DNA from 3 places in the Shewanella sp. HL-SH2 genome. Region 3 is predicted to be linked to each of the others. Evidence: predicted binding sites of a transcription regulator. Region 3 holds the regulator's gene; each other region holds the start of a gene.

Region 1 (10,097 bases), 880 kb from region 3:
CTGCATCAAGTAATTCACGTATAGGCTCTATCATCGAATAAGGCAGCGTGATGTGGAAATCACCACCACCGCCGTCCACTTCAATATGGAAAGAGTTAATCACTACCACTTCTGTCGGACTAACAATGTTAGCCATTGCGGGGTTAACTTCAGAGTCCAAATATTCGAACTCGACATCCATCACGGGTGCCCAAGCGTCTTTATAATCTTCAAAAATGATTTTTAATAATAACTGAATAATTCTTCGCTCTGTCGGCGTAAATTCACGGCCTTCAATTTTTGCATGAAAGCGACCATCACCACCAAAAAAGTTATCTACCAGTATAAAGACTAAGCGCGCTTCCATAGTAATTAGCGCAGTTCCCTTTAAAGGGCTGAAACGCACCATATTTAGGCTAGTTGGCACAAATAACGTATGCACGTATTCGCCAAACTTTAACATTTGCACACCGTTGATAGACACTTCTGCCGCTCTGCGCATCATATTAAACATGCTGATCCGTAGATGACGAGCAAATCGTTCATTGACAATTTCCAGTGTCGGCATTCGGCCACGAACGATACGATCTTGAGACGAGAAGTCATAAGATCGCGCATCTTCGCCACCTATATCACCATCATCCTCATCAACATCATCAACACCATGTAATAGTGCGTCAATCTCGTCTTGACTTAATAAATCACTCACATGTTCACCTTAACTCTATCCATCTGGATTATTGCATCACAAAACCAGTAAATAGCACTTTCTCAACAAGAGGCTTTCCAGTAACAGGTTGCAAGGTATTTTGTACACTTAATAACGCCAATTGACGTACTTCATCTTTACCCGCTTGTGTACTTAACTTTTGAACATCTGCACCGCTAAAAGTGGTTAGTAAAGCATCTTCAATTAAGGGAATGTGCTTTCTAACTGCAGTTTCATCATCAGCACCACGCACCATTAATTGCACTTTAATTTCAACTAAACGAGATCTATCGACCCCAGGCAAATTGAACAAAAATGGTCTTGGCATACCGACATAATTTGCTTCATTAGTTGGTGCTTGAGAAGAGGATTCGGTAACCGCACCAACATCATCACTTTGAGCTGCTGCAGCAGGCTCGTCAGAGCCTAGAAAAAACCATGCTCCTCCCCCAATTAATAATGCTACAACTAGCCCAATTCCACCGAAAAGGATTAATTTTTTAGATTTTTTTGGTTCACTGCTTGCTTCATTAAGCTCTAACTCTTCAGCCATGGAGATCCCTAAACAAATTATACGTATCAACTATGTGAATATCTAAATAAGGGTAACATAAACTGCTTAGTTAGCTTATGAACCTTTAAGATAATAATTATGCTATAGATTACCGACTTAAGCGTAATAATCTATACCTGATTGCAAACTCTCTGGATGATTTTGAAACATTGAATGCTCTACCGCGGAATTTTCATCCATATCTTGCTGTTCAGCATAGCGTTCCGATGAGTCTTGCGGCTGTCCATCCCGTCCTCCGCCACCTTGAGAAACCTGGCTGTCGGTAAGTTGTAATCCTTCTTGCGCTAACATGTCTCTTAATCTAGGGATTGCTTGCTCAATCAATTCACGAGTTTGTGACTGCGTAACATGAAACTGTACTTGAGTTTGATCGCCATTTATCTGAATTTTAACCGTCAAGTGACCTAACTCAGGTGGATCAAGGCGAATTTCCGCCTGTTGAATGCCATTGCTTACCATAGTGATCAATTGCTGCTTCATTACAGGTGAAAAACGTTGAATCATCTCCTGCATTTGAACTTGAGATTCACCCTGCTGCTTTAAAGATAATTGAAACTGCGGTACATCACTTTTATGAATAGGGGTTAAACTACTTTGATTTTGCATCGCCTTTACATCAATCGCTTCATCCGGAGCACCAAAAACGTCAATACGAGCTGATTTGGCTAATTCGCTATCTATATTGGTTAACGCTGCAACAGAAGCTGTTTTAAGCGACTCAGCAGAAGCTGGCGTTTTTGAGTCGCCCGGCACAGTAGCCACTGGGTCAATGATACTTGCTGGATTAGAGACTTTATCACCTAGAATATTATCATTGTCTTGAGTGCTCGCTGAGGCAAAAAAAGCAGTATTTTTTTGACCCAAAGAGTCATTTACTAATTTAGTCGCATCACTGTCTTTAATAATATCTTTAACCATATTAGCATCAACCAAAGCAGACATCGTAGCTTGCGAGGAAGTAGACATCGTAGCTTGAGTGGAAGCAGACATCGTAGCTTGCGAGGAAGTAGACATCGTAGCTTGGGTGGAAGCATTAGGAGAAGGCTCTGTAATCGCTGAAGACACATCATTAAGTGAACTAGCAGCAATAGGATCCAATTTAACCTCTAAATTTTTAGCTGCTAAGTCTAAAATAGATTCATCAAGCACCGGAGCTTGTAAATTAAAGTCAGCTACAAGGCTAACTAAATCATCATGGCTCAGGGCAATTAACTGTTCTGCTGATAAAGTTGAAAAATCACTCAACAATTCTTTTTCAGAATCAGATAATGACGCCAAAAATACGTCATTAGACTCACCTTCAAGCGGCAATTGAATCATATTACTAAACAGGCTACTTTCTAATGGCTCTATGCTAGTAATGTCACTATCAGTGTCATTACTAGCGAGTTGATTATCTAAAACGTCAAAATCAATTTCACCATCAATGCCATCAATGCCATCAATGCCATCAATGCCATCAATGCCATCAATGCCATCAATGTTAGATAAAGCCTGCGTTATAGCATCAAGACTGCCATCATCTGTAACATTACTTTCACCCTTAACCTCAAATATCGGCAATATTTTTCCGTCACCCTTTGACTTGTCAAATGACTGCGCCATGTCTAATTGAGCGAAAATAAGCTCAATATCAGTTCCCTCTAGAGGCTCTGATAAGTCAACTTCAATAGTGGTGATTGCAGGCTGCTCAGACTGTTTACTCGTATTAACAAGTTTAGCCGATTGAAAAGAAGACATTTGGTTTGCTTGATTAAATTCATCTATAAATGATTTACTTTCAGATACTTGAATAGCATCTTTAGCCTGTGAGCCTGTAGACTTACTCGTACCAGTTAAGAGAATATTACTCATCTGTTGCATTATATATGCTCCACAAACTCAATCTAAAAGAAGATAATCAATCATCTTTTGTGTATTTAATCTACCGCCCAATAACACGCTAAATAAAATGTCACAACGCCACTTCAATGACGATTAATTATTACGTAGTAGATACTAAGCAATAAAAGTGCCAACATAATAGTTGCAATTTGATTATCGTCTTATCAAGAAAGCTACTTATTTAAGCGCTGGCGAATATATTGTTGCATTGCAAACTCATCAGACATTTTTTGCTCGCGCTTAGTTTCTGCAACTTGTGCTTTTTCTGCTTTGTTGGCTAACAACATTTCAATGGCTTTACGTTTTTGTTGTTTTTCAAGCCAATGAGTTTGACGATAACCTATCTGGTATTCAGCGTCTTGAACAGCTGTTACTTGTTGAGTAATAGCACTATCGACCTGTTTAATAAATTGATGAAATTGATGATATTGATTGGCGCTAATACTTTGCCCTTGTTGGCTTTTCATTTGCTTCATGTAATCGAGACGGTAGTTATTTAGCGCATCTAACTGACCTTGCCGTTTCTGTTTTTCAAATTGCGCCGACTTAAGCTGCATGGCGGCTTGGCTTTCAGCTTCAGTCGCTAATTTGAGAACGGTAAATAACGGATCACTTGCCATAGGTTACCTCTTATCAACACACCGAATAAATCAACACACCTGATAAATCAACAGTAGAATAAATATTGCTTTGAATTAATTCTGACATTGACCCGCTATTTGCGTCATCATAATAGCGCTACTGTCAAAACTAATCGCTTCTTTATAACCCTGACGTAAAAAGGCATTCATTGCAGGTTGTAACCTAATCGCATTATCAATCCGTGGATCACTCCCTTGAGAATATGCCCCAATAGAAATCAAATCTCGATTCTGTTGATAAAGAGAGTACATTTGTTTAACGCGGCGCATTGCCTCTAAGTGTTCATCACTGATCACCATAGGCGCTACGCGACTAATGGATTGCTCTATATCAATTGCCGGATAATGGCCTGAATCAGCAAGCCGACGCGATAACACCACGTGGCCATCTAAAATAGCCCGCGATGCATCAGCAATAGGGTCTTGCAAATCATCCCCCTCGGTTAAGACAGTATAAAAAGCCGTGATAGACCCCTGACCTGGGCCACCATTACCCGCACGTTCAACTAATCTAGGCAACTTAGCAAACACGGAAGGTGGATAACCTTTTGTTGCGGGCGGCTCACCAATCGCTAAAGCCACCTCACGTTGAGCTTGAGCATAACGGGTTAAACTATCCATTAATAACAATACGTTATAGCCTAAGTCTCGAAAATATTCTGCTATACGAGTCGATGTTTCGCATGCCCTCAAGCGCATTAATGGAGAGGTATCGGCAGGTGCTGCTACAACAACTGAACGGGCACGTCCTTCATCACCTAATATCTCTTCTATAAACTCTTTAACTTCTCGGCCACGCTCGCCAACGAGCCCAACGACAATAACATCGGCATTTGAACCACGGGTCATCATGCCTAATAAAACACTCTTACCCACACCAGAACCAGCAAATAAGCCCATTCGCTGACCCTTACCCACTGTTAACATGGCATTAATAGCACGAACCCCAACATCTAAAGGCTCGGTAATTGCACGTCGAGATAAGGGATTGATATAAGGAGGATGACGAGAAGCCTGTTCACTTGTGGTTAATGGGCCCAGCCCATCAAGGGGCTGACCGCTGCCATCTAATACGCGCCCTAATAAACTTAAGCCTACTTTTAAGCCTTCTTGCTCACCTAAAGGCTGCACTTTTGCGCCAGGTAATACCCCCCGAAGCTCTTCAACAGGCATTAAATATAATAATTTATCATCAAATCCAACAACTTCAGCCGTCAGCTCACCAGCCATAGTTTCAATTGAACACAAACTGCCCACAGGTGCGCGACACCCAGTCGCTTCTAGCGTTAACCCTACAACACGCACTAACTGGCCGCTAGCAATAGGGCGTACAGGAGCAACCTTAAGATGATGGGTTTTAAGTTTATTCAGTAACTGATGTTGGCGGTCTTTCATCAACTTCACCTTGCTCAGTAATTTGCGTATCAGCGTGTTTAGATGAAGCTATGTCAATTGCTTCTGCTTCGAGAGATTGTGATTGTGAGTCTGATTGCTCTTTATCTATAGCCGCTTGTGCTGAACCAACTGCATCAGTTGGTGTTTCAGAAATTGACTCTGGCACATTGTCGATTAATGACGCTGTGGCGTCAGGCTCAGATACAGTCGAATGTTCATCGCTTGAATCATCATTGTGATTTTTATCATGATTGTTGTCGTGAGTAGAACTAACATCAACAGATGATAGGTCGGTATCAACTTGTGTTGTGGTATAAACGCTATCTTCATGTTTTGCCAGCTGAACTTGACGAGCTAACTGAGCTGATTGTTCATCAAGGCTGCCAAATACCTGTAAAATACGTTGTGATAAACGTAAGTCAACATTTGAACGTGTACTATCAATAAATACATCACCTACCGATAAACTTGGGTCACTTTCTAGATGCCAATCATTTTGGGTTAATTGTGATTCACCGTATAAAGATATCACTAAAGCAACATCATCAGGATGCAATCTTAATTTTACGCGTTGCTCTTTTATTGGCAGAGCATCTACGCCTTGACGAATAGTGGCTGCAATATGCTCTGGATGCATTTTCAGTTCTTGTTGTACAACGGCTTTGGCTAACGCCAATGTCATTGCTAACACTTCTGACTCAACTTCAGCATCCAAAATAGCTAAAGGCTGTTGAAACTGATTGATTAATGAGGATAATTGCTCTGCTAGTTGATTGGCTTTAACCATTCCAGCTTCATAACCCTGCTCTTGCCCCTGAGTAAAACCTTCTTCATGGCCTTGGGCTAATCCATCTAGTCGACCTTGTTCAAGCCCCTGTTTAAGCCCCTCTTGTTTGCCTTGCTCAAACCCTTCGTTTTCTGCATCTGCTCGAATCTCCTCAATTTGAGCCATAGTCGGCATAGACACGACTTTATCAACCACTGCAACAGAAGACTGATATACACCTTCTTTTTTACCGTATAGGTTTGAGGGTTTAGCTGAAATATCTTCGGTGACATCCGGCAGCTGCCAATGGCTGAACTCATGTTCATCCTCAACATTTAACACTTTCTTGGATATTTTTGAGTCAGTCATAGTTTAGCCAATGTTATATACATTCCTGCTGTGACATGTTGATTTTCGAAATAGATGTCACTTCGAAAGTTCAATTGCCATTCGTCATGGGCTGAAGTGCTCCTTACAAGAACTCTTCACCGCCGCCACCGCCAAGCATAATCTCACCACTATCAGATAAACGTCTGGCAATCGATAAAATTTCTTTTTGCGCCACTTCAACTTCACTGATACGAATTGGTCCCATAGCCTCAAGATCATCGCGTAGTAACTCTGCCGCACGCTTAGACATGTTACCTAATATTTTCTCTTTCAATGCATCATCAGCACCTTTGAGCGCTTTCATTAGTACATCTTGTTGTACGTCACGCAGTAATGCTTGAATACCACGGTCATCAACATCAATAAGATTTTCAAACACAAACATCATATCTTGAATTTGTTGTGCCATTTCTTCATCAGATTCACGCATGGTTTCCATAATCTGACTTTCGACACCCGTATCTAAGTAGTTCATGATATTGGCCGCAGCTTTTAAACCGCCCATTTTCGCTGCTTGCGCACCGCCTTGGCCAGCAAACTGTTTCTCCATAATATCGTTTAACTCTTGTAATGCTGCGGGCTGCACTTCTTCAAGGTTAGCAATACGCATCATTAAATCAAGGCGAGTATTTTCGGGGAACTGGCTAAAAATTTCAGCCGCTTGATCCGGTTCTAAATAAGATAAAACAATGGTTTGGATCTGCGGATGCTCATTTTGAATAATGGTCGCCACTTGGCGTGCATCCATCCATTTAAGCGAATCTAGGCCTTTAGCACCACTGCCCATGATAATTTGTTCAATCAAATTACCGGCTTTATCTTCACCTAACGCAGCTGTTAGTGCCTTACGCACGAATTCAGCACTGTTAAAACCAATTGAAGAGAACTTCTGAATTTCATCTAAAAAAAGCTTATGCACACCAATGACTTTTTCTTGACCAAAATCATCCATCGCCGCCATTGCCATACCCACTTTCTGGACCTGTTTAGGCTCAAGGTGCTTTAAAATTGACGCTGCATCGGCTTCGCTTAAACTTAGCAATAGAATCGCCGTTTTTTCAATTCCACTTAAAGAATCAGAATCAAAACCGACTTTCTCAGCTTTTTCTTTTTTATCTGTTTTATTATCAGCCATTGTCTTGTAACCAATTTTTAATTACTTGAGTGGATAATTCCGGCTCATTTGCAACCAGTGCCCTAATCGCCTTAATCATATCATCATCTTTATGTAAATTCGGAATAAGAATTGAACCATCATCAGCATAGCTGTATTCAGCATCTTTGGTATTTAGCATACCTAGCGTATCTGCAGCATATTGATCTTCAATTTCAGCAAGTTCATGCCCCAAACGAACATCATCCGGCATATTAACACCATCAGGGTTAACAAGGCGCTTAAGCATAGGGCGCACTACCGTAAGAATAAGAACTAAGACCACTAATGCACCTAGCACCAGTTTAATTGCACGCCAAAACCAAGGTTCTTCCCACATATCTGGCGCGGGGAGTTCTTCTAATAGCTGATCCATAAACGGCACAGTTACCACTTCAAGCGCATCACCACGTTGGCTACTAAAGCCTACTGCACCTTCCAGCAACCGACGAATGTTAGTTAACTCTTGTTCCGTACGCGCAACCCGGCTAACTTGGCCATCTTCACCCGCCTCTCCTGGTTTAAAGTCGATTGCCACAGACACACTCACCCGACGAACTTGCCCTACTTGCTGGCGGGTATGACTAATTGTCGTGTCATAATCAAAGTTACGGGTAGCTTCTCGATGAGTATCCGATGATTTTGATGATGCTGACCCACCGCCCCCAGCTTCAGTAGGAATATCAGACTCCATGGGAGGTTGATTGGTTAATGCACCAGGTATTCCGCCTACACTTCCACCAGATGATTTACTTTCAATAGTCATCTCACTGCTCAATGCAGGTAAATCAGGATCATAGCGTTTTGAGGTTTGCTCTATCGCAGTAAAATCCATACTGACATCAACCTGAGAGGTGTAGTTTTCAGGACCAAGGATAGGCATAAGAATTGAATCTATCTTTTTACGGTATTCTGCTTCTTTTTGTTGCACTAACTCAAGTTCACGACGGGCACGTGCTGATACTCCATCTTGACTGCCCGAATTTAATAAGCGTCCATTAGAATCTGTTACTGTCACGCGCGAAGGTTCAAGACCTTGTACCGCGGAGCCTACGATATCAACAATAGCGTCGACTTCTTCTTGGCCTAGGCCGCCTCGACGCACATTGACTACAACTGTAGCACTTGGCTTAGATGCGTTACGGGCAAAAACATTCTCTTTAGGCAGTGCAAGAATAACTTTGGCACGGCTAATACTTTTTAATTCTTCAATAGCACGGGCAAGATTTAACTCTTGGCTGTGCTTTAATCGCGCTTGCTCCATACGCTGACTCACCCCAAAGCCACTATCCTGGCTTAAGTAGTCATCATTTTTGGCACTACTCTCGACTCCAGCACGACTTAACAGCAGTTTAACGTCTTGGTATTGATCTTCAGGAACCTTAACAACATCAACACTGATTTGGTATTTAATATTATTTTTATCAAGTACATCCAGTACCTGGATCATTTCAGCTGTTTCCATTTTACCCAATGGACGATACTCAGGCTCCTGTGCCCACATCATAATAAAAACAGCTAGGGCTAAACACACTGCCAACGCCAAAATCATAGTGATTTGACGCATCATGTCTGCCCCGCCCACATTGCTCAACAAGCCAGACTTATTCTCTTGCTGAATACCGGCATCAACTGCCGCATCTGAACCTACCATTATGTCTGTGCTCACAATATGCCCCTACTTTTATACTGCTTTAATAACGTCTTTGTGATGCAAGTTATACCGGCATACTCATGATTTCTTTATAAGCTTCTACCAGTTTATTTCTGACTTGCACAGTCGCTTCAAATGCTACGCCTGATTTTTCGCGCGCAATGACGGTGTCAGATAAGGTCACAGTTGAATCCCCCATATCAAGACGAGTCGCTAAACTTGAAGATGATTTCTGTAAACCACTCACATGACCGACAGCTTGGGATAACAACTGGCCAAAGTCTGAACCTGAGGTGTTATTCACTTGCTGGATTAGGTTAGGGCTAATACCCGACCCCATATTCGAACGGCTGGAAGGTGCAATTTCACCACGAAGTGACTGCATTTCTTGAAGTAATGGATTGGCGTTGATCTGCATGCTGAAACTCCCATTCGTCGAATATTTGACGATATTTAACTGTCTTAGTAGGGATAAAGCAATTTGAATGCCAAGATTAACAGTAAAGCAAAAAGCTACGCGTTAATGCGTAGCTTTGGTAAAGAAAGCTATAAAACAAGTACGGAATGCTCGTCAGACAGACAAAAACCAGCTATGCGGGCAATTGAATTCCCGCATCACGCATTTTAGCCATTTTATAACGCAGCGTGCGTGCACTTATACCTAATTTTTCAGCGACAAGTTTTCGACTACCATGACATTGATTTAGGGTTTCAAGAATAATCACATGCTCTTGCGCTTGCAACTCACCGCCAAGACCTTCAACTTCAGCAGGCTTTTCGATACTGTCAATATCTGTGTGTAAAGCCACATCTGCCGAATCAATAATAATATCTTGCCCGCTTATTTCGCCACCATTACTTAAAATAAGCGCCCTTTGAATCACATTATCCAGCTCACGAACATTACCAGGCCAACGATGGGCTAATAACCGTCTGGTGGCTACCTCTCCTA
Region 2 (10,097 bases), 1.7 Mb from region 3:
CTATCCGCCATTGCTGTCATAGGATTATTTGGCCTAGGTTTTTGGATGGTAGAGTTAACCTATTACAGTAGTTGGTATAAAACCGCACCAGATATTCATAAAAGTGTCGGGGTTATATTATTATTTTTAACCCTTATTAGAGTTTTTTTGCGAGCAACAACCGTAAAACCTAATCCCATTTCAACCCATAAAACCTGGGAGAAAAGCAGCGCTCATTTGGTACATAAATTACTTTATGTCCTGATGATAGCCATTATGGTATCAGGAATATTAATTTCGACCGCTGATGGACGTGGAATATGGGTATTTACCTGGTTTGAGTTACCCGGTGTCGGTGAGCTATTTACCGACCAGGCTGACTTAGCCGGACTGTTCCATCAATATGCTGCATATAGCTTAATTACTCTGGTGATAGTCCATGCAGTCGGTGCGTTAAAACATCACTTTATTGATAAAGATTCAACCTTAACCCGTATGTTATGGGTTAAGCATAAATAATCACCAAATCATTTATACAAAGGAAGGATTAACATGAAAAAACATCTAATAGCAGCATTAATGAGCACGGCAATGCTAACGCCTATGTTTGCCACAAGTACTGCCAACGCAGCTGATTACGTTATTGATACCCAAGGTGCCCATGCTTTTATTCAATTTAAAGTAAGCCACTTAGGTTATAGCTTTGTGATGGGGCGCTTTAATGATTTTTCTGGTGATTTTAGCTTCGACAGTAAAGATGTCAGCAAAGGTAATATTAAAGTAAACATCAATACCACTAGCGTTGACTCAAATCATGCTGAGCGTGATAAGCATTTACGTAGCGCTGATTTTTTAAATACCGATAAATTCCCGCAGGCTAGTTTTAAATCAACGTCGGTAGAAGATAAAGGCGAGGGTAAGTTTGTTGTTAATGGCGATTTTACCTTTAACGGCGTGACTAAGCCTATAGCGATTGATGCGGTGATGATTGGCGAAGGTGACGACCCATGGGGCGGATACCGTGCAGGTTTTACCGGAACAACCAGCTTTAAAATGAAAGATTACGGTATAAAAATGGATCTTGGCCCTGCATCTGCCAATGTCGAGCTTGAATTAGTTGTTGAAGGGATCAAGAAGTAATAAAGTCATAATTAAGATATAACGGCTAATCTGTAATAGTTTGGCTGCTTTAGTATCAGAAACGGCCTGTAATCTAGATTACAGGCCGTTTTTATTTGAGCAATTAAACTACTGCAGATATCAAGTGATGATAAATATCAGTCATTATATTTAACGCTAGGGAATGGGTAGTGAGCTCTTTGTTGATACAGGCACGTTTAAGGTTACATAGATGAAGGAGGTTTCTAGCCGGAATAGCATCAATAAAAAAGGATAAGTAAATAACTTATCCTTTAATCAAAAGCAGAAGGAATTGAATTAATCTTCGGCTGGTGGCACATAGCCTTCGATTTCAACGTCTTTGCCTTCAAATAAGAAGTTAACCATTTGCTCTTCAAGAAACTTACGGTCCTCAACATTCATCATGCTAAGTTTTTTCTCATTGATCAACATGGTTTGTTTTTTCTGCCACAAACCCCACGCTTCTTTGCCAATATTATCAAAGATACGTTTACCCAGATCGCCTGGATAAAGTTGAAAATCTAAGCCATCAGCTGACTTGTTTAAATGAACGCAATTTACCGTGCGAGCCATGTTTACTCCTTAACGTGAACGGGGGAAGCGACAGAATCAGACTGTTGATTTAACACCGCACCAAGATTGGCAAGAATCTTTTCTGTTGCGGCGGCTAATCCGACTTTGGCTGGATGCTTGATGTTATACCAGAGTGGTGGACTTTGTTCCATCACCCCAGTAAATTCCTGTGGAACTCTAACGTCATTTTGAGTAGACACTTCAACCATAATAGGCTGAATATCTAAATGAAAATGACTAAATGTATGCCGAAAACCTACTAAGTCAATGGCAGATTTTTGCAGCGACTGTAACGCTAAATACTGCTCTATTGATGCTTGGTCATCAAATTGTGGAAAACACCACAATCCGCCCCAAATGCCAGTAGGTGGACGTTGTACTAATTGTACTTGGCCTTGATGAAGCATGACTAACATCCAGGCTTGTTTAGTCGGAATTGTCTTTTTAGGCTTTTTACCCGGATATAGGCTTTGTTTGCCACTAAGTTGAGCAATACAATCAATGGCTACTGGACAAGATGCGCATTGAGGTTTGCTTCTGCTACAAATGCTAGCGCCTAAATCCATCATAGCTTGATTGTACTTTTGCACATCATCACTTGGAGTTAACTGTTCCGTTAAATGCCACAGGGCTTGTTCAACGGCCTTTTGTCCGGGCCATCCTTCAACAGCACCATGTCGAGCCAATACGCGTTTAACATTACCGTCTAAAATAGGGTGCTGCTGGCCAAGTGACAATGACAAAATGGCTCCAGCGGTTGAACGGCCAATGCCCGATAATGCTAGCACTTGTTCAAATTCAATGGGAAATTCACCCTTAAACACATCGCGAACATAAATAGCGGCTTTATGCAGGTTACGGGCTCTGGCGTAATAGCCAAGGCCAGTCCAAAGATGAAGCACTTCATCCTGTGGCGCATTTGCTAAATCGACAACGGTAGGAAACCTTGCCATAAATTTTTCGTAATAGGGGATCACTGTTGCAACTTGGGTTTGTTGTAACATTATCTCTGAAACCCATACTCTATATGGGGTTTTATTGATCTGCCACGGTAATTTTTTACGACCGTGAACATCATACCAAGCGATAATACGCTCAGCGAAAGTGGCTGCTATTTTCATGCGGGCAGTGTAGCGATACGCCTATAATCAAACAAGGTTTATATAAACAATTGTTAGTAGATTAGGTATACTGTGCCGCTGAAATAAAAAATTTAAGATTAACTATTATGATCCGGGCCGTTTCGGTGGAAATTGCACCATTGTAATAAAGAGGCAAAAATGAGCGACGTTACTACAGCTGAATTTAATGAAGAAGGTAAGTACCTTCGTAAAATCAGAAGCTTTGTATTACGTGAAGGCCGTTTAACTAAAGGTCAGTCACAAGCTATTGAATCACATTGGCCAGCAATGGGGCTTGATTACAGTCCTGAAGCATTAAATCTCAGCCAAGTATTTGGCCGTGAAGCTGATACCGTATTAGAAATCGGTTTCGGTATGGGTGGCTCTTTAGTGCAAATGGCTAAAGCTGCACCTGAGCTTAACTACATAGGCATTGAAGTACATAAACCAGGTGTTGGCGCATGTTTAGGCGATGCAGGTGAAGCGCAAGTGACTAACTTACGCGTTTATCATCACGATGCAATGGAAGTGCTAGAACACAGTATTGCAGATGGTTCATTATCACGTGTGCAGTTATTCTTCCCGGATCCTTGGCACAAAAAACGTCATAATAAACGTCGTATAGTGCAGCCTGAATTTGCGCAGCTAATTCGCCGTAAACTTAAAATTGGTGGCGTATTTCATATGGCGACCGACTGGGAAAATTACAGCGAGTATATGCTTGAAGTAATGCAAGTTGCTGAAGGTTATAAAAACCAATCAGCCACTGGCACAGTGGTTGAAAGACCAGATTATCGCCCATTAACAAAATTTGAAGCCCGGGGTCATCGCTTAGGCCATGGTGTTTGGGATATTATGTTCGAACGTATTAGTTAATAACGTCTAAATTAGGAGAAAGTATCATGGCAACAAATCGTAGCCGTCGTTTACGTAAGAAATTACGAGTTGATGAGTTCCAAGAGTTTGGTTTTGACATCCAATGGACGTTTGAAGAGTCTGTGTCAGAGCAAGATATTGATAGCTTAATCGATCAATTTATTCATGAAGTGATCGAGCCTCGCCAATTAGGTTTCCATGGCGGCGGACATAAAGAATGGCAAGGTATTATTGCGACTCAACACATTGGTAAATGTACCGATGAAGACATTGCAGTGATTACTGATTTTTGGAAAAGCAAACCAGTAAAAGATGTAGAAGCTACAACTTTGTATGATATTTGGTGGGGTTAATTGCTAAACCAAGCATTATTACAAGAGGCGGTCGACAGTGTTCGGCCGCTTTTAGGTAAAGGCAAAGTAGCCAATTACATACCGGCATTAGCCAATATTGATAGTACTAAACTTGCAATTGCAGTAACCACAGTTGATGGTCAAACAATTGGAGCTGGAGACTATCTTGAACCCTTCTCTATCCAATCTATTTCAAAAGTATTTAGTCTCACCCTCGCGCTCAATCTTTATCGTGAAGATGAAATATGGAGCCGAGTAGGCAAAGAACCGTCAGGGCATTCTTTTAACTCACTAGTTCAAGTTGAATTAGAGCGGGGTAAACCGCGTAATCCATTTATTAATGCTGGCGCGTTAGTCATTGCTGATTTGTTACAAACCAGAAGCAGTGCACCAAAACATCAAATGTTAGAAGTGGTGCGTAAGCTGAGTATGAATCCAACTATAAGTTACGACAAAGTAGTAGCTGATTCTGAATTTGCTTTTAGTGCGCGTAATGCGGCGATTGCTTACTTAATGAAATCGTTTGGTAATTTTAACGGCGTAGTTGAAAATGTACTTAAAAACTACTTTCATTACTGTGCCTTAAAAATGAATTGTGCTGACTTATCTAAGTCGATGCTTTACCTGGCTAATCGCGGTAAAACCTTGTCAGGTGAACAATGGATAACGCCTATACAAACAAGGCAACTCAATGCCCTGTTAGCAACCTCGGGTTTATATGATGGTGCGGGAGAATTTGCCTATCGGGTTGGTATGCCGGGTAAAAGTGGAGTCGGTGGCGGTATTATTGCCGTGATCCCTGGTGATATGTCAGTATGCGTTTGGTCTCCAGAATTAGACGGTAATGGCAATTCATTGGCCGGAACCGCAATGTTAGAACATCTTTGTCAAAAATTAGGTCGCTCGATCTTTTAAACATATTTCAATCTAGATAAAAATGATTAATTTAACTAAGTTTTAGTTTTTTTGGCTAATGCAATTAAGTTATTCGGTTAGTGTTATCTTTGATTTTGTTTTAAGTAACTGAAATAAAGCGGCTTATTAATTTTGGCACACAACATGCTATGTCATTAGTAACTTATCAATAATTGTTGATTGACTGCTTCTTCTTAGTCAATTGTGATTCCCGTATAGCAAAAGGATTTATTAAATGACTCAACATAATCAAGTCACTAAAAGCACGCTTAATAGCCAGAAATTACTAACGGGCCTTATATTTTCTGGACTGATTTTTACTGCCGGCGCGTTCACCCCTGCAATGGCTAAAATGTCTTTGAACGATCAAAGCTGTAATGTCACCTTGCACTACGACGTAACTGTTGAGCCTAAATCCGTTAAGGTCAGTGAAAAGGGGTTAGAAAAATACCGTGTTGAAGTTGGTCAGTTATTCGTTGAAGGAAAACCGGTAAAATTAACGGCTGCTCAGCAAAAAACATTAACTCAATACTCTGATGAAGTCTCTCGTCAGGTGCCTGAGGTGATAGATCTAGTTGGTGAAGTTGTTACCTTGGCAACCCAGGCAGTTACAATGGCGCTGACTCCGTTGCTTGGTGACGCAGCCGGTAGCCAAATCGATAAATTGATGGATGGTATTGAGCAACGTGTAGATACTATGGCTTATCAGCAGGGTGATATGTTTTTCATTGGTTCAACAGAATCGTCTTTAGAAGAAACCTTTAATGATGAGTTTGAGCAAGAAATGGAAAACATTGTTTCAAACTCAATTGGAAGTTTGATGATGAGCATGGGAAGCCAGATCATGTCTTCAGAAGGTGGATCATTCGAACAGAAAATGAATGCTTTTGCGACTAAAATGGAAAATGTAGGTAAAGATATTGAATTACAAATGGAATCACAATCTGAGGCTTTAGAAGGCCGAGCTGACAAAGTCTGCGGCGATTTTGAAAAGTTGATGGTACTAGAAAATCAACTTAGAAAAGATATTCCACAATTGGCACCTTACAAACTAGCCAGTTTAGAGGCGCAGCCTTTATCTGAATAATCTTTTCTACTTCCCTTACCCGATAAATTTTACGCGACTCAAGCGCGTTAACTTGAGGAAGACTTTGTAAATCATTGGTTTCAATGTCTTATGTATGTCACCTGACTTTCCCCCTGCTAGTGCTTATTTGGCAGGGGGCTTTTTATATTCGTTATGTACCTTCCTGCAGCACCTCTTCAAGTAAACTAGCAAGTTTGTTCTGATAAAAAAATTCTCAATTATAAATATAGAGCAATGATATAGTTTTTTGTTATACTCATAAAAATTATAAGAAAAATGCACTCTATTTAAATTTTTGCTAGTTTTTCGGATAATTGGCGTAACTTTACAACCTATTGGATTTATTTAATGTTTAATAATGCTATTTAAGCCAACGGCTTCCATTGATATGACATTCATGGAAGATAAAGTGAGTAAAGAAATTGCCGAAAATCGTTTTCAATGTCGTAACAGCTTAAGGCGACTTTCATGTTAGAACTGTTAGAACCAATTGCCATTTTTACCCATGTTGCTCGTGCAGGTAGTTTTAGTGCTGCTGCAAGACGCCTTGGAATATCCAAATCTAAAGTAAGTACGCAGGTAGCTGATTTAGAACATAAATTAGGCGTGCAGCTTATTCAGCGAACAACTCGTAGTTTAAGTTTAACTGAAGCGGGTAATTTACTTTATTTACAAGGTGAAGAGCTGCTGCGCGATGCTGAACAAGCGGTTTCCAGTGTGCATAATTTGAATGATGCAACACGTGGTGTACTTAAAGTGGGAATTTCACAATCATTTGGTACCATGCATCTTATCCCTGCACTACCAGCGTTTATGGCTAAACATCCTGATCTAGAGTTGCAGGTAAGTTTGTTGGACCATAAGGTTGATGTTGTTAGTGAAGGCTTAGATTTGTTGCTAACGATGTCTGAGCAACTCCCTTTAGGCATGGTGGCTCGTCCATTAATGAAGTGCCAGTTCTTATTAGCAGCATCGCCTGAGTATGTGGCTAAGCACGGTAACATATCGCGCCCTGAACAGCTTGTTGAACACAATTGCTTAGTTTACCAAGGTGAATGGCATGAACACAGTATGTGGCAGTTCAAGCGAGGTGACGATTATTGTGAGATTGGTGTATCAGGTAATTTCCGCGTTGATAATGCACCGGCTTTAAAATCAGCAGCCGTTAGCGGGTTAGGTATAGCCTATCTTGCTAGTTATCTGATGGAAGATGAAATCGAGAAAGGCACATTAGTTCCTTTACTGACAGATTGGCAATTGACCAACAATTTACCTTTGCAAGCCGTGTACCCAAGACGTAAGCACTTAGCTCCTAAAGTTAGTGCCTTTATTGACTTCATTAAAGGCCATATTGGTACATCGCCATATTGGGACGTTAAATTCGAACATTTGTATAAATTACGTAAGTAATTTTGAAAACATTGTTCTTAAAATAGAATAAAGCCATGCAGCCCAGCATGGCTTTTTTATTTGTGTTTTTTATCAAAAGCTTAAGCTGATTATTATGCAGTAAAAGCTAAATTAGTAAATCAATGGTTTAACCGTTGCTTACCATGGGGGTGTTGCAGTCTGTTCTTATTTGAATACAATAGATGTCAGTTGATTCGAAATGATTTGAATAAATACGATTTTGAGAAATGACCCCTTTTCATTAGCGTGTACAAATCAGCCACTTCGCAAATTTTGAGTCACGGCTGGCAGCAGTTTATAATTAAAACAATGTTAGCTTTGAAACCATCATCCTAGTTTTATTGGTTTACCCCAGACTTTGTCTGGGGTTATTTTTTTGTGTAAAAAAAAGCAACAACCCATGGTCGCTGCTTTATTTTCAAAAACTCATCTTATCGTAACGTCGTTACTTAATCGATTTAACCCAGCGGTTCACTTTAGTTTCCAGTACATCTAATGGTAACGGTCCATATTGTAAAACGAGTGTGTGGAAGTCGCGAATGTCGAACTTGTCGCCTAATTGTTTCTTGGCGTGTTCACGTAGCTCAAGGATTTTAATCATCCCCACTTTATAAGCTGTGGCCTGTGAAGGCATAACTACATGACGTTCAACCATTTTTATGGCATCAGACTCTGCATTGGGCGTGTTTTCAACGTAATAAGCAATACCTTGTTCACGGGTCCACTTTTTAGTGTGGATACCTGTATCTACCACTAAGCGACAGGCACGCCATAATTCCATGGCTAAGCGGCCAAAGTCTGAATAAGGATCAGCATATAAGCCCATTTCTTTTGGGAAGTATTCAGTATATAAACCCCAACCTTCGCTATAGGCAGTGTAACGACCATACTTACGGAATTGCGGAATACCTTCTAACTCTTGTGCTATGGCAATTTGCATATGATGACCAGGAATACCTTCATGGTAAGCCAGTGCCTCCATTTGGTATTTAGGCATAGCGTTCATGTCATAAAGATTAGCGTAGTAAATACCAGGTCGTGAACCATCTGGTGCTGGTTGATCATAAAAGGCTTTTCCGGCCGACTTTTCACGGAATGCTTCTACCGGGCGTACACTCAAACTTGCTTTAGGTTTGATTTTGAATACTTCATCTATTCGAGACTCCATATTATCAATCATCGCTTTCGCATCAGTAATGTAGGCATCACGACCCGCTTGTGTGTCTGGGTAGTAGAATTGCTTGTCATCCCGCATAAAGGCGAAAAATGCTTGCAGATTACCTTCAAAGCCGACTTTTTTCATAATAATACGCATTTCATCTTGAATGCGCGCGACTTCACTTAACCCTAAATCATGGATTTGATCCGAAGTCATATCGGTAGTCGTTGTACGAGCTAAGGCATTATTAAAGTAGGTCTCACCATCAGGGAACTTCCAGGCACCATCTCGGTTATCTGCCTTTTTCTCTAATTTAACAAGGTAACTTAGCAGGCTTTCATAACCTGGTTTTACACTGTCTATTAAAGCTGACTTTGCATCAGCAAGTAATGATTCTTTTTCTGATTCTGTAATAGATAATTTTGCGACTTTACGATTAAAATCTGCCCATAACGCGCTGTCTTCTCCCGTTGAATCAAAAGGTGCACCGGTAATAATATTCTGGCTGTCTGATATTACGTAAGGAAACACGAATTTAGGGGCAATAATGTTTTTATCAGCACGTATGGTTAATTCAGCTTCAAGTTGAGCCAGCAGAGGCTTTACGCCCTCTAAACGGCTGATATAAGCCTTAGCATCGCTTAGATCAGTAATTTGATGTTGGTTAATTAAAAATGAGGCAATCATTGAATGCATACCATACATCTGGTTAACCGGGTAAGTATGGTAACGCCATTTATCATCAGCAATAGCTTGCTCTAAGCTTGCTTTAAATAGCTCAAAACTTAAGGTTGTTTGTTGATCAAGCTTGCTGACATCTAATGTCAGTAATTGAGCTAATTGTGCTTTGGCGAGTGCAAGATTTTTATCTGCACCGGCATCTGAAATATCACCCCATTTATCATAATCTTGCTTTATGCCTAAATAGGTTTGATTGATAGGATTAGCCATAATGCTTTGCATAAATAACTCATCAAACAATGCATTAGCTTTTTGAGATTCAGTCTGTGGTGAACTGACTTTTGTAACACTTTCTTGAGCACTATCAGCAGGCATTGAATGTGAGTGAGCGTAAATATTACCGCTTAAAAGGCTAGAAAGAGTCAACGCAAGTAACGTTGTTTTAGTTTTTATCAGCATTGCGGGCATTCCAATCTTATTTTTAAAAACGCTATCCTAATAAAGCTGGAGGTAAAAGTGTAAATTGAAGTGTTAGTAAGTGTTTCGATATTGTGAAAATAACCTGAAAGACACTCAAATTAGTTACAGTCTGGTGCGACTAGTTAGCACCAGACTGATATGTTATGTAAAGCTTATTTGTTGCCTTGCTTTAATTAACCCTTTTATTACAGTTAAATAAACTGTGATAGAAGATCGTTGACAAACATATGACCTTTTGAAGTCAGCTGCCAATGGGTGTCGGTTTCAGTTAACAAGCCTCGATGAATTGATTTAGCCATACCTTCTTTTACAACTGTCGCGCT
Region 3 (10,097 bases):
ATGCCGCGTTTAAATCTAATCAGCGTGATAGATGACCAAAGGGTTGCTATGGCAGAGAGTAGTAATACGACCAGGGAAATTGATATGAGTAAAGATTGTTGGGTTTGTTTTGCTTGTGAAATGGTCAGTTGATGCAGACGATACATATCCTCAGTCATTCTTTCAATATTCATGCTGTATTTTACTTTAAGTAACCGCACTGAGGTGGAGGTTCTTTCTACAGGTGTTTCGCCATTTTTTGAGCTCTGCTGAGTATTAAATAGCACTCTAATATTGGTGTTAAGGCGATTTAGATTATCTAATACTTGCTGTTGCTTAGTATTCCACTGCATGTTTTTTGATAGCTCAAATGCTAAGCTAGCCTGTCTGGCATTTAACTCAGTTAAACTGAGTTTGTCAGCGTATTCTTCATAAAGCCATAATTGGCTTCGAAGGCTGTCAATGCTGAGTTGAATTTGCATTGAGTGGTTAAGTTGTTGATAGATTTTCTGCTGGTAGTCGTGTGCTCGAAATAAAGCCTCACCAACTGCAAGCGTTAACAATGCACACAAAATAGCGGTTAATTTTAGTCGTGTCGCAAGTGTCATTAATGCTCATCCTGATGCTGACTGATAGCGGATTCAAATAGCTGTTTATCAATAATCATCCTGACATCAATTCGATTATCTTTAAGGACTAATCTATTGTCAATTGCCCATTGGGCTTGTGACTGTATGTTTGAAACTAACGCATTACTTAATGATACTCGAAAAGAGTAATCCTTCCATAAATAACGCAGTTGTTGCAAATCCATGTCTAATGTTTGACTGACAATGAGTTGCGATTCAGTAGGGTTCTCGCTAATAAAGTCAATTGCATCACTGAGCGCTTTAAGTAAACTTTGACGATCTTTCAGACTAACTTGATTTTGTTTTAACCCGAGCAGGTTAAACGATAAGTTATACAGCCCTTTGGTACTCATAACCTGGTTAGCGTTTTGACTCCTTTGTAATATTTGATAACCCAATGGCTCCCAGGCTGAAATAGCATCTACCTCACCGTTTTCTAGTGCAGCTAATAGCTCATTAGGTTTCAGGTAGACCCTTTCTAAAGGCAAGTCTTGCTGATGATGAAGTATCAGTAGGCTATCAAAAAAGAATTCACTGGCACTACCTTTGATGATACCTATTTTGGCATTTTTAATACTCGCTAGATTTTGATACTTTTTCGCGGATAAGCTGATTAATTTAATATCATTATCAGATTCAACAAAACTGGTTAAAATAGCAAAGTCGCTACGATAGAAGCTATTAAACATAGCTACAGTTTCTGATGCGGTGGCAAAATCGACTTGTTCAGTGATAAGTGCTTCAAAACATTTTACCCCACCTTCGTGTTCAATTAATTCAACATTTAAGCCATGCTGCTTAAAAAAACCCTTTTTATGTGCAATAAATAAAGGCGCCGATAAGGGAGTATTAGACACTGCAATCTTGATAACATTAACCGTACTGTTTTGTGGGGTAACCGTTGAATCGGGCTGACATGCGAATAATAGTGCAACAAGCAACATAAATACTGGGAGTTGAAATTTCATACATAATTGATTTTAGTTAATAATGGTAAGTGTAGTGGCTAAAAGACATGTTCGCTAAATTGTTGAGTAAAAAACTGTTAATTATTATAGAAGTAAGTAAAAAGTCGTAGTTACAATCTGAATTTGACTAATCCTTATTATCTCAATGCTGGCGTTAACGGTAAAAATATTACTCACTATTAAGGGGCTAAATAAGGCTTAGCCTAATTATTGTCTTGTGGATTGTCTTGTGGATTGTCTTGTGGATTGTCGTGCGGATAAAGTGGCAAGGGTGTTAGTGCGTCACTATTAGGCTTCTAGCGCCATATTATTATGTGTGGTTGTTGTTTGCATTGATATATCCCATTACTGGGGAATAATTGAATATATCCAAACACCCTTGCCGAAACTGGTTTATGCAATCATTTGCAATTGTTTATTTAAGCTTTGGATTTGCCTTTGTAAAGTGGCTATTTGTTCTGTGATTAGATCTTTTTTAACCTCAACGGGTTCAGTCGTTGATTTTACCCATTGGTATACCACTCTAGATGAAACGCCATATTCCTTGGCTACTTCTGATAACAAGCGGTTATGGTTAGTGACTTGATTAACCACTTGATTGATTAGTGTGTCTGGATAACGATTGCTTAGGTATTTTTTCATAATCAAAGTCCACTTTTTTGAATGCAGATATTTATCGTTTTTCAACTTCCCATTGACTAAAACCAACATTGGCAAAAAATGTGTAGTGTTGCTGAATTTTTGTAAAAATTGGGCTAGCCAATTTAAGAGTATGTCCAAAAACAGTATTAATCGTATTTAAGGTTAATTGTGTATTTCGCATAGTGCTCTCTCCAATAAGTCTTGCTAGCTTTAAATCTAGTACCACTTTGTAGGTACTAATTACTATATGAAAAGAGCGTGCCAACTATTTTTTTATTTATTTTTTATTCATTTTCAATGCGTTATGATTTTATGGTTTCTGTGGTGGTCGTAGGGTATGCAATATAATGGTGCAATTGCACTAATTCGGAGGGAGATTTAAATTATCCTAACTGCATTAATTTAACCTCAACTTAGCTCTGGTTAAGCGAGGAATTCAATAAATTAAACACGGTTAGCTATTTTAAAGCAAAGGTGGGTTCATGATGAAAAAGTAGATTCAATCGCTGGGGGAAGTGATTAGGATCAACAACCTTCTTCGAACTTGTCATTAATTAAATCGCATATAGCATCAAGCGCAGATTGTGCATCTGGCCCTTCAGCTATGATATCTATGGTTTTACCTAAGCCACTTTCAAGCATTAATAAGCCTAAAACACTGGCGGCGCTGGCCTTTTTATCACCCTGGATCAGGGTAACATTGGCATTGAATGCATTAGCAAGAATAGCCAGTTTGGTCGCCGCTCGTGCGTGTAAACCAAGCTTGTTTGATATGATGACTTGGCGCTGTAAAAGACTCATTTAGTTAAGTTCCGACAAGTAACTTTATTGCGATTATTTGTGCTTATTTATAAGCTCTCGATGTCTTGCTTGAACAACATGTTTTTTACCACTTGAAAAACGTTTAGCAAGCTGGTCGGCGATATAAACTGAACGATGCTGGCCACCAGTACAACCAATAGCTATGGTTAGGTAGCTGCGGTTATTGCGCTCTAAGTGGGGCATCCATGTTTCAAATAGGTTTTCTATTTGCCAAATGAATTTATTTACCAGCGGTTGCTGGCCAAGAAACTCCTGTACCGGTTCATCTAATCCAGTAAAGGGGCGTAATTCTATTTCCCAATGTGGGTTAGGTAAAAAGCGTACATCAAACATAAAATCGGCTTCGGCGGGCATACCATATTTAAAACCAAATGACTCAAAATTGATCACTAACTCTTTATCAACACTGCCCATTAAAATTTCACGTACTTGATCACTAAGTTGATAAATATTTAGCTTAGATGTATCGATAAAATGGTCCACGTATTCAGAAATAGGCGCTAGTAGCTCACCTTCAAATTGAATCGCATCTTGTAGGGACATATTCTTTTTCGATAAAGGATGTAGTCGTCGGGTTTCACTGTAACGTTTTAGTAGTGCCTCATCACTTGCCTGTAAAAAAAAGCTTATGACTTCCGTATCCTCAGATAACCACGCTAGCTGCTGCTGTAATACTTTACCTTGCTCTTCTATATTTCGAACATCAACACTTATAGCCACCAGTTCATTGGTGTTTCTAAGCTGTTCTAATAGCCGTCCAATTAAGGGCAGTGGTAAGTTATCAACGCAATAGTAACCTAGGTCTTCTAGTACCCTAAGTGCGACAGATTTACCTGAGCCCGAACGACCGGATACAATGACTAATTTCATGCTGTGATAACCTGATAGAGTTCAGTTGAGTTACTTGCTTTTCGTAACTGCTTAAGAATATGTTTATCCGATAACTTTTCAGCCATTGAGGATAGGGTACTGAGATGTTGCTGACACTGGTCTGCTGGCACCAGTAATGCAAATAAGAGATCCACTGGTTGTTTGTCGATAGCATCAAATGAAATCGCTTCTTCGCACTTTATAAAAACCGCGATAGGGCGAACGATGGACGTTAAACGACCATGCGGGATTGCAATGCCAGAGCCTATTCCTGTGCTACCCATTTTTTCTCTAGCCACTAGGCTTTCAAAAATCTCTTGTGAAGAGAGGGATGGGTACTGGGCTGCAGCTAAATCACTGATAAGCTCCAGTACCTTTTTCTTACTGCCCGGTGTGGCACAGGAGGTGCATTCCGGCTGCAGGATGGTACTAAGTTCCATCATTAATGCTTAGTTAATTTCTCTTTGTGTTTAATGACCTGACGATCGAGTTTATCAATCAGGGCGTCTATAGCGTGATACATGTCAGCATGTTCAGATGTCGCAAATACCTCAGCTCCATTCAAGCTGACTTTTGCTTCAGCTATCTGTTGTTGCTTTTCGACATTTAATACTACGTGGACATTATTGATCTGATCGAAATGTCGTTCAAGTTTTGTAAACTTACTTGTGACATATTCTCTTAGTGATTCAGTAATTTCAATATGATGACCCGTTAAGGTGATTTGCATATTTATCCTCCAATTGCCTAGGTAGATTATAAACTCTTACGTTGGTTTGAGGGAGGGATCATCATCGCTTCGCGGTATTTCGCTATGGTACGACGTGCAACATTAATCCCTTGTTCTGCCAGAAGATCTGCCATTTTACTGTCGCTTAGTGGTTTTTTCTGGTTTTCAGCAGCAACCAGCTTTTTAATAAAAGCTCTAATTGCTGTAGACGAACATTCTCCGCCATCATCAGTACTGACATGGCTAGAGAAAAAATACTTAAGTTCGAACAGTCCGCGCGGTGTGTGCATATACTTTTGTGTGGTGACACGCGAAATAGTGGACTCATGCATTTCGACAGCTTCAGCTATGTCATTCAACACCATAGGCTTCATGGCTTCAGCACCGTACTCAAAAAAACCTTGCTGAAATTGCACAATACAATTGGATACTTTAAGCAGGGTGTCGCTGCGGCTTTCTAAGCTTTTGATAAACCATTTGGCTTCTTGTAAGTGACCTCGAATAAATTGAGTGTCTGTTGAACTCTTACTGCTTTTTGCCATGGCGGCATATTGTTGATTAATACCTATTTTTGGCATGTTATCAGGGTTCAATTCAACCACCCAACGGCCATTCTTTTTGGTCACTGACACGTCTGGGATAACATATTCATCATCCGGTGGGGTGATCATCGTGCCAGGACGTGGATTTAAAGATTGAATTAATTCAATTGCTTCGCGCAGCTCATCTTCTTTTAGCTTAGTTTTGCGCATGAGTGTGCGAAAATCACGTCCAGCAATCAAATCTAAATAATCTTTGATTAACATTCTGGCATTATCAATATGGGGCGTGTCTGGTGCAAACTGAACAAGTTGAATCAATAAACATTCACTTAAGCTACGTGAGGCGACACCCAGAGGGTCGAAATGTTGTATACGTTTTAGTACCGCTTCGACTTCGTCTAATTCGACAGAATCATCGCCCATAGCTTCTAAAATATCTTCAGTACTTTGGGTGAGATAACCTGTGTCATCAATGGCATCAATAATGGCTGTGGCAATAGCGAGGTCTGTTTCAGAAAAAGGGGTTAGATTTTTTTGCCATTCTAAATGCTCGTATAATCCTTCGGATGTTTCACCTTGGAAGGGCATGTCATCATTTGGCATGCTGCCAGAACCCGAACCAGGGCTTGCCATTGGGGAGGCGCTGTACACTTCATCCCAGGTAGTGTCCATTGGCAAGTCTTCAGACATTTGCTCTTTAGTCATTGACTCTGCGGTGTCGACATTTGAAGTGTCTTTTTCGACTACAGGTGCGCTTACTTCATTGAAGTCAGTTTCTGATAGGTCTTTGGAGTTATCATTTTTGTTGCTAAGTGCTGAAAATTCATCTTCCATTTCAAGCAAAGGATTGGAATCTAATACTTGTTGAATTTCTTGCTGTAACTCCAAAGATGATAACTGCAGCAAACGTATAGCTTGTTGCAGCTGTGGGGTCATAGTGAGGTGCTGACCCATTTTAAGTTGGAGTGAAGCTTTCATTACTGCTGATCCCTAGAAGAATTCGGCTTTCTACACTGATTAAAGTGAGTGATAGTCGCAATTTTTTAACAAATGGTTTTACTTTACCTATACACGATCAATTAGCTTAGTCGCCAGAAACATTTTGCCAAGCAAGTGCTTCAGATCCTATTTAGATTAACTATAGCTTGAATTGTTCGCCTAAGTATACTGCTCGAACTTGCTGATTGTTGAGTACTTCAGTTGGGGTGCCTTCGGCAATCAAATTCCCCTGGCTAACAATATATGCCCGCTCACACACATCAAGTGTTTCACGGACATTATGATCAGTAATTAATACGCCTAGGCCACGGTGTTTGAGTTGCAGAATAATTTTCTTAATATCAATCACTGAAATAGGGTCAACACCCGCAAAGGGCTCATCTAACAATATAAATTTAGGATTGGCTGCTAAAGCGCGTGCAATTTCTACCCGTCGTCTTTCACCACCAGATAGCGACATGCCTAAGCTATCGCGAATATGGGTAATATGGAATTCTTCTAAAAGATGCTCCAGTTCCTGAATTCGCTCATCCGAAGTCATCGATTTTCGGGTTTGCAACACGGCCATAATATTATCGTGCACACTGAGTTTTCTAAAAATACTGGCTTCTTGTGGTAAATAGCCAATACCTTTTCGCGCACGTAAATGCATTGGGTCAGCAGTTAAGTCATCGTCATCAATTAAAATGCGGCCATGGTCACTTTTGACTAAACCAACAACCATATAAAACGTGGTCGTTTTACCTGCGCCATTGGGACCAAGTAGTCCGACAATTTGGCCTGTTTTTACAGTTAAGCTGACACTTTTAACCACTTGACGACTTTTATAGCTTTTAGCTAAATTCTCAGCTGTTAAGGTAATTTGGGTCATTGGTTACCTTGCTTTTTTAACGGGATTTCAGGTAATTTTTGTGCTGGTGACTCATCATTTTGGAAATTTTCCGGTTGAATAATGGTAATAACACGATCTTCACCTTTACCGGTACTTTCAGCGATAAGTTCCTGAGCATTGATATTGTAACGGATCACGTTACCCGTCACTTTACTGCCTGCTTGATCTAGCTTAGCGTTACCTGTTAATAACAGTCCAGTTGTTGCTAAGTCATAACGAATTTCATTGGCGCTTGCTGTACCTATGCGACCATCATCAAGTTCTTGTGAAAATGTAGCAGGGTTACCGGTCGCAATGAGCGTTTTAGTCTGGCCGTTTTCAGCTGAAAATGCCCGCAGTTCATCGGCTTCGATATTGATCGAGCCTTGGGTAATTTTTACTGGGCCGTTAAAAATAATTTGATTATTTTTAACGTCTGCTCGTTGACTTACGGCTGCAATTTTAAGCTCTTGCTTCAAATCGCCTTCTTTAGCTACGGCGTTGCCTGCCAATACACTAATCGCTAAAGTGCAAATAACACTGCTTTTACCGAGCAATGTGGTTAAAAACTTAATGTGGTTCATATGTCCCTTCTACCTGGCTGAGTAAGGTAATTTGTTCTGCATTGAGATCGGCAAATAGCCCTAAGCCTTGAATAATAAAACCATTACCTTTAATGGTAACTGACTCTTCAGAACGACCTATCATAGTGTTTAAATTAAAGGTGACTTGTTGAGTTTCAAGTGATTGTAATGGTTCTTCAATATCAATGGCATCAATTACTACATCGTTATGTAAACTGACTTCATTTGAATGTTGATCTAAGGTCGCATTTTTAGCTGTTATTTGCCACTGCGCTTTACCATTTTCAGGGTAAAGAAGTAGTACAGGCGCAGTAAATGAAGTGGTATTTGTGCTGGTGAAATGTTCCATATGCTCGGCGCTAACTTTGCTGTCAATAAACCCGAGTTTATTAAATTCTGTCGTGCGAAGATTGTCAGCCACAAAATCAGGTCGCTCAATTCTAGGATCTTTAATTAACGCCATTTGGTTACGTTTGACTTGTACTTGCCAATACAATACCAAGGCTAAGCCAAAAAATGCACAAATAGCCAGTGTGGTTCGATTCATATGCTCATACCATGGGCACTTTCAAATTTATTTTGGCTTAATAACAACAAATCAGTGAGTTCTCTTAAGGCACCATTACCACCTTTAATGGTGGTTATCATATGGCAATGTTGTTTCACGTAAGGATGTCCATCGGCCACGCTGACAGCAAGTCCCACTACTTTCATCACAGGTAAATCTACCATGTCATCGCCAATATAAGCTACTTGTTCAGCAGTAACGTTATATTTTTTGATTAATTCCTCGTAGGGAGTAAATTTATCATCTATTCCTTGATAGATATCTTTGATGCCTAAAGCTGTCATGCGATTTTCGACAATTTTAGATTTTCGTCCGGTAATAACCGCCACATTAATGCCACTGGTTAATATTGAGCGAACGCCATATCCGTCTCGTGTATGGAATGCTTTTGACTCTTCGCCGCTATTATTAAGGTAAATACGGCCGTCAGAAAAAACACCGTCAACGTCGCAAATAAGCAGTTTAATTTTTTGAGCGCGCAGCCAAATATCATCACTAATAGGGCCATAAAAACCTTGGTGAGTGTGCGTATTTATTGTCATGTTTAAATTACTCCTGCTTTGACCATATCGAGCATATTCAATGCACCAATAGGCTGGTGTGCGTCATTGACCACAATCAAACCATTAATGCTTTTCTCATCCATTATTTGTAACGCTTGAGCGGCCAAGATGTTAGCCGGGCTAGTGACACATTTTTTGGTCATAACCTGTGAAATAGGCGTGGTGCGAAGATTGACTTCTGCATCGATAACACGTCGTAAATCACCATCAGTAAAAATACCGACTAAAACATTATTACCATCAACAACCGCGGTCATACCTAAGCCTTTATTTGATATTTCATACAAGGCTTCAGTGATACAAATATCTTGCTGTACCAAGGGGAGATCTTTGCCTTGGTGCATCACATCATTAACCTTGAGTAATAATTTTCGGCCCAAAGAGCCCCCCGGATGTGAGAGGGCGAAATCATCACGGGTAAAACCTTTTGCTTGTAATAGGGCGACCGCTAAAGCATCTCCCATGACTAATGTCGCCGTCGTGCTTGATGTTGGCGCTAACCCAAGGGGGCAAGCTTCTTCTAGCACTTCAATACATAAATGCACTTTTGCCAGCTTCGCCATATTAGAGTCTGGTTTACCAGTAACTGCAATCACAGGAACGCCCATACGTTGAATAACAGGCATTAATGTCAAAATTTCACTTGATTCACCTGAGTTCGAAATAGCTAAAATAATGTCGTTTTTAGCTAATGCGCCAAGGTCGCCATGGCTGGCCTCTCCTGGATGAACAAAAAAAGCTGGCGTGCCTGTACTGGCAAATGTGGCTGAAATCTTATTACCGATGTGGCCAGATTTCCCCATGCCCATTACAATAACTTTACCTTTGCATTGCATGATTAATTCACATGCCTGCCCGAACGCATCTGAATCTACAAATTGGTAGAGATGTTCAAGTGCTGCTTTTTCAATATCAATGACTTTACGGCCCCATTGACGAAATTGAGTTTGGTTTGCCATGTATGTCTCTCTTGGTAAAGTCCTTTGTGCTCCATTAAGAAGCGTTGAATACAACGTATTGGTAAGCCACAAAGGTTAATAGTAATAAAACGCCATGCCAAGGCGTAAGTTGTCGCTTTGCACCGCTGGATAACACTAACACTGCTAATGCGGCACTGGTGCCCAGTACCATGTAAAAATCTCTGTTTACCGCTGTCGCATCAACCTCACCTGGTGAGATTAGCCCTGGAATAGCTAAAACCGCAAGAATATTAAATAAATTAGACCCGACAATATTGCCAATAGCTAAATCGTGTTCTTTTTTTAACACTCCGGCGATACACGCCGCTAATTCTGGCAAGCTAGTGCCAACAGCAATGATGGTCAGTCCA

What was found. The regulator sigma-54, encoded in region 3, starts transcription at its own class of promoters, with help from an activator protein. The targets are predictions, from matches to a motif close to GTTGGCACGNNNNTNGNNT.
Region 1: the regulator sigma-54 is predicted to act here: its motif matches at 3,263-3,281, upstream of ACRWP9_RS08515 (flagellar hook-length control protein FliK).
Region 2: the regulator sigma-54 is predicted to act here: its motif matches at 5,089-5,107, upstream of ACRWP9_RS15990 (YggN family protein).

What each region holds. Positions count from the first base shown of each region.
Region 1 is NZ_CP195035.1:1,948,677-1,958,773, reverse strand. It holds gene fliM (flagellar motor switch protein FliM) at 1-688, opposite strand, end outside; gene fliL (flagellar basal body-associated protein FliL) at 717-1,241, opposite strand; gene ACRWP9_RS08515 (flagellar hook-length control protein FliK) at 1,359-3,125, opposite strand; gene fliJ (flagellar export protein FliJ) at 3,320-3,766, opposite strand; gene fliI (flagellar protein export ATPase FliI) at 3,842-5,182, opposite strand; gene fliH (flagellar assembly protein FliH) at 5,151-6,317, opposite strand; gene fliG (flagellar motor switch protein FliG) at 6,421-7,473, opposite strand; gene fliF (flagellar basal-body MS-ring/collar protein FliF) at 7,466-9,145, opposite strand; gene fliE (flagellar hook-basal body complex protein FliE) at 9,210-9,563, opposite strand; gene ACRWP9_RS08480 (sigma-54-dependent transcriptional regulator) at 9,736-10,097, opposite strand, start outside.
Region 2 is NZ_CP195035.1:3,677,416-3,687,512, reverse strand. It holds gene ACRWP9_RS16025 (cytochrome b) at 1-498, shown strand, start outside; gene ACRWP9_RS16020 (YceI family protein) at 532-1,119, shown strand; gene ACRWP9_RS16015 (oxidative damage protection protein) at 1,417-1,692, opposite strand; gene mutY (A/G-specific adenine glycosylase) at 1,695-2,813, opposite strand; gene trmB (tRNA (guanosine(46)-N7)-methyltransferase TrmB) at 2,973-3,689, shown strand; gene ACRWP9_RS16000 (50S ribosome-binding protein YggL) at 3,716-4,042, shown strand; gene glsB (glutaminase B) at 4,043-4,957, shown strand; gene ACRWP9_RS15990 (YggN family protein) at 5,193-6,044, shown strand; gene ACRWP9_RS15985 (LysR family transcriptional regulator) at 6,513-7,454, shown strand; gene ACRWP9_RS15980 (DUF885 domain-containing protein) at 7,900-9,753, opposite strand; partial or broken gene hemW (radical SAM family heme chaperone HemW) at 9,966-10,097, opposite strand, start outside.
Region 3 is NZ_CP195035.1:1,063,901-1,073,997, forward strand. It holds gene ACRWP9_RS04650 (diguanylate cyclase domain-containing protein) at 1-587, opposite strand, end outside; gene ACRWP9_RS04655 (ABC transporter substrate-binding protein) at 587-1,576, opposite strand; gene ACRWP9_RS04660 (transposase) at 1,970-2,218, opposite strand; gene ACRWP9_RS04665 (hypothetical protein) at 2,250-2,399, opposite strand; gene ACRWP9_RS04670 (HPr family phosphocarrier protein) at 2,744-3,019, opposite strand; gene rapZ (RNase adapter RapZ) at 3,053-3,910, opposite strand; gene ptsN (PTS IIA-like nitrogen regulatory protein PtsN) at 3,907-4,350, opposite strand; gene hpf (ribosome hibernation promoting factor) at 4,353-4,640, opposite strand; gene ACRWP9_RS04690 (RNA polymerase factor sigma-54) at 4,667-6,160, opposite strand; gene lptB (LPS export ABC transporter ATP-binding protein) at 6,321-7,052, opposite strand; gene lptA (lipopolysaccharide transport periplasmic protein LptA) at 7,049-7,636, opposite strand; gene lptC (LPS export ABC transporter periplasmic protein LptC) at 7,623-8,183, opposite strand; gene kdsC (3-deoxy-manno-octulosonate-8-phosphatase KdsC) at 8,180-8,746, opposite strand; gene ACRWP9_RS04715 (KpsF/GutQ family sugar-phosphate isomerase) at 8,749-9,726, opposite strand; gene ACRWP9_RS04720 (calcium/sodium antiporter) at 9,761-10,097, opposite strand, start outside.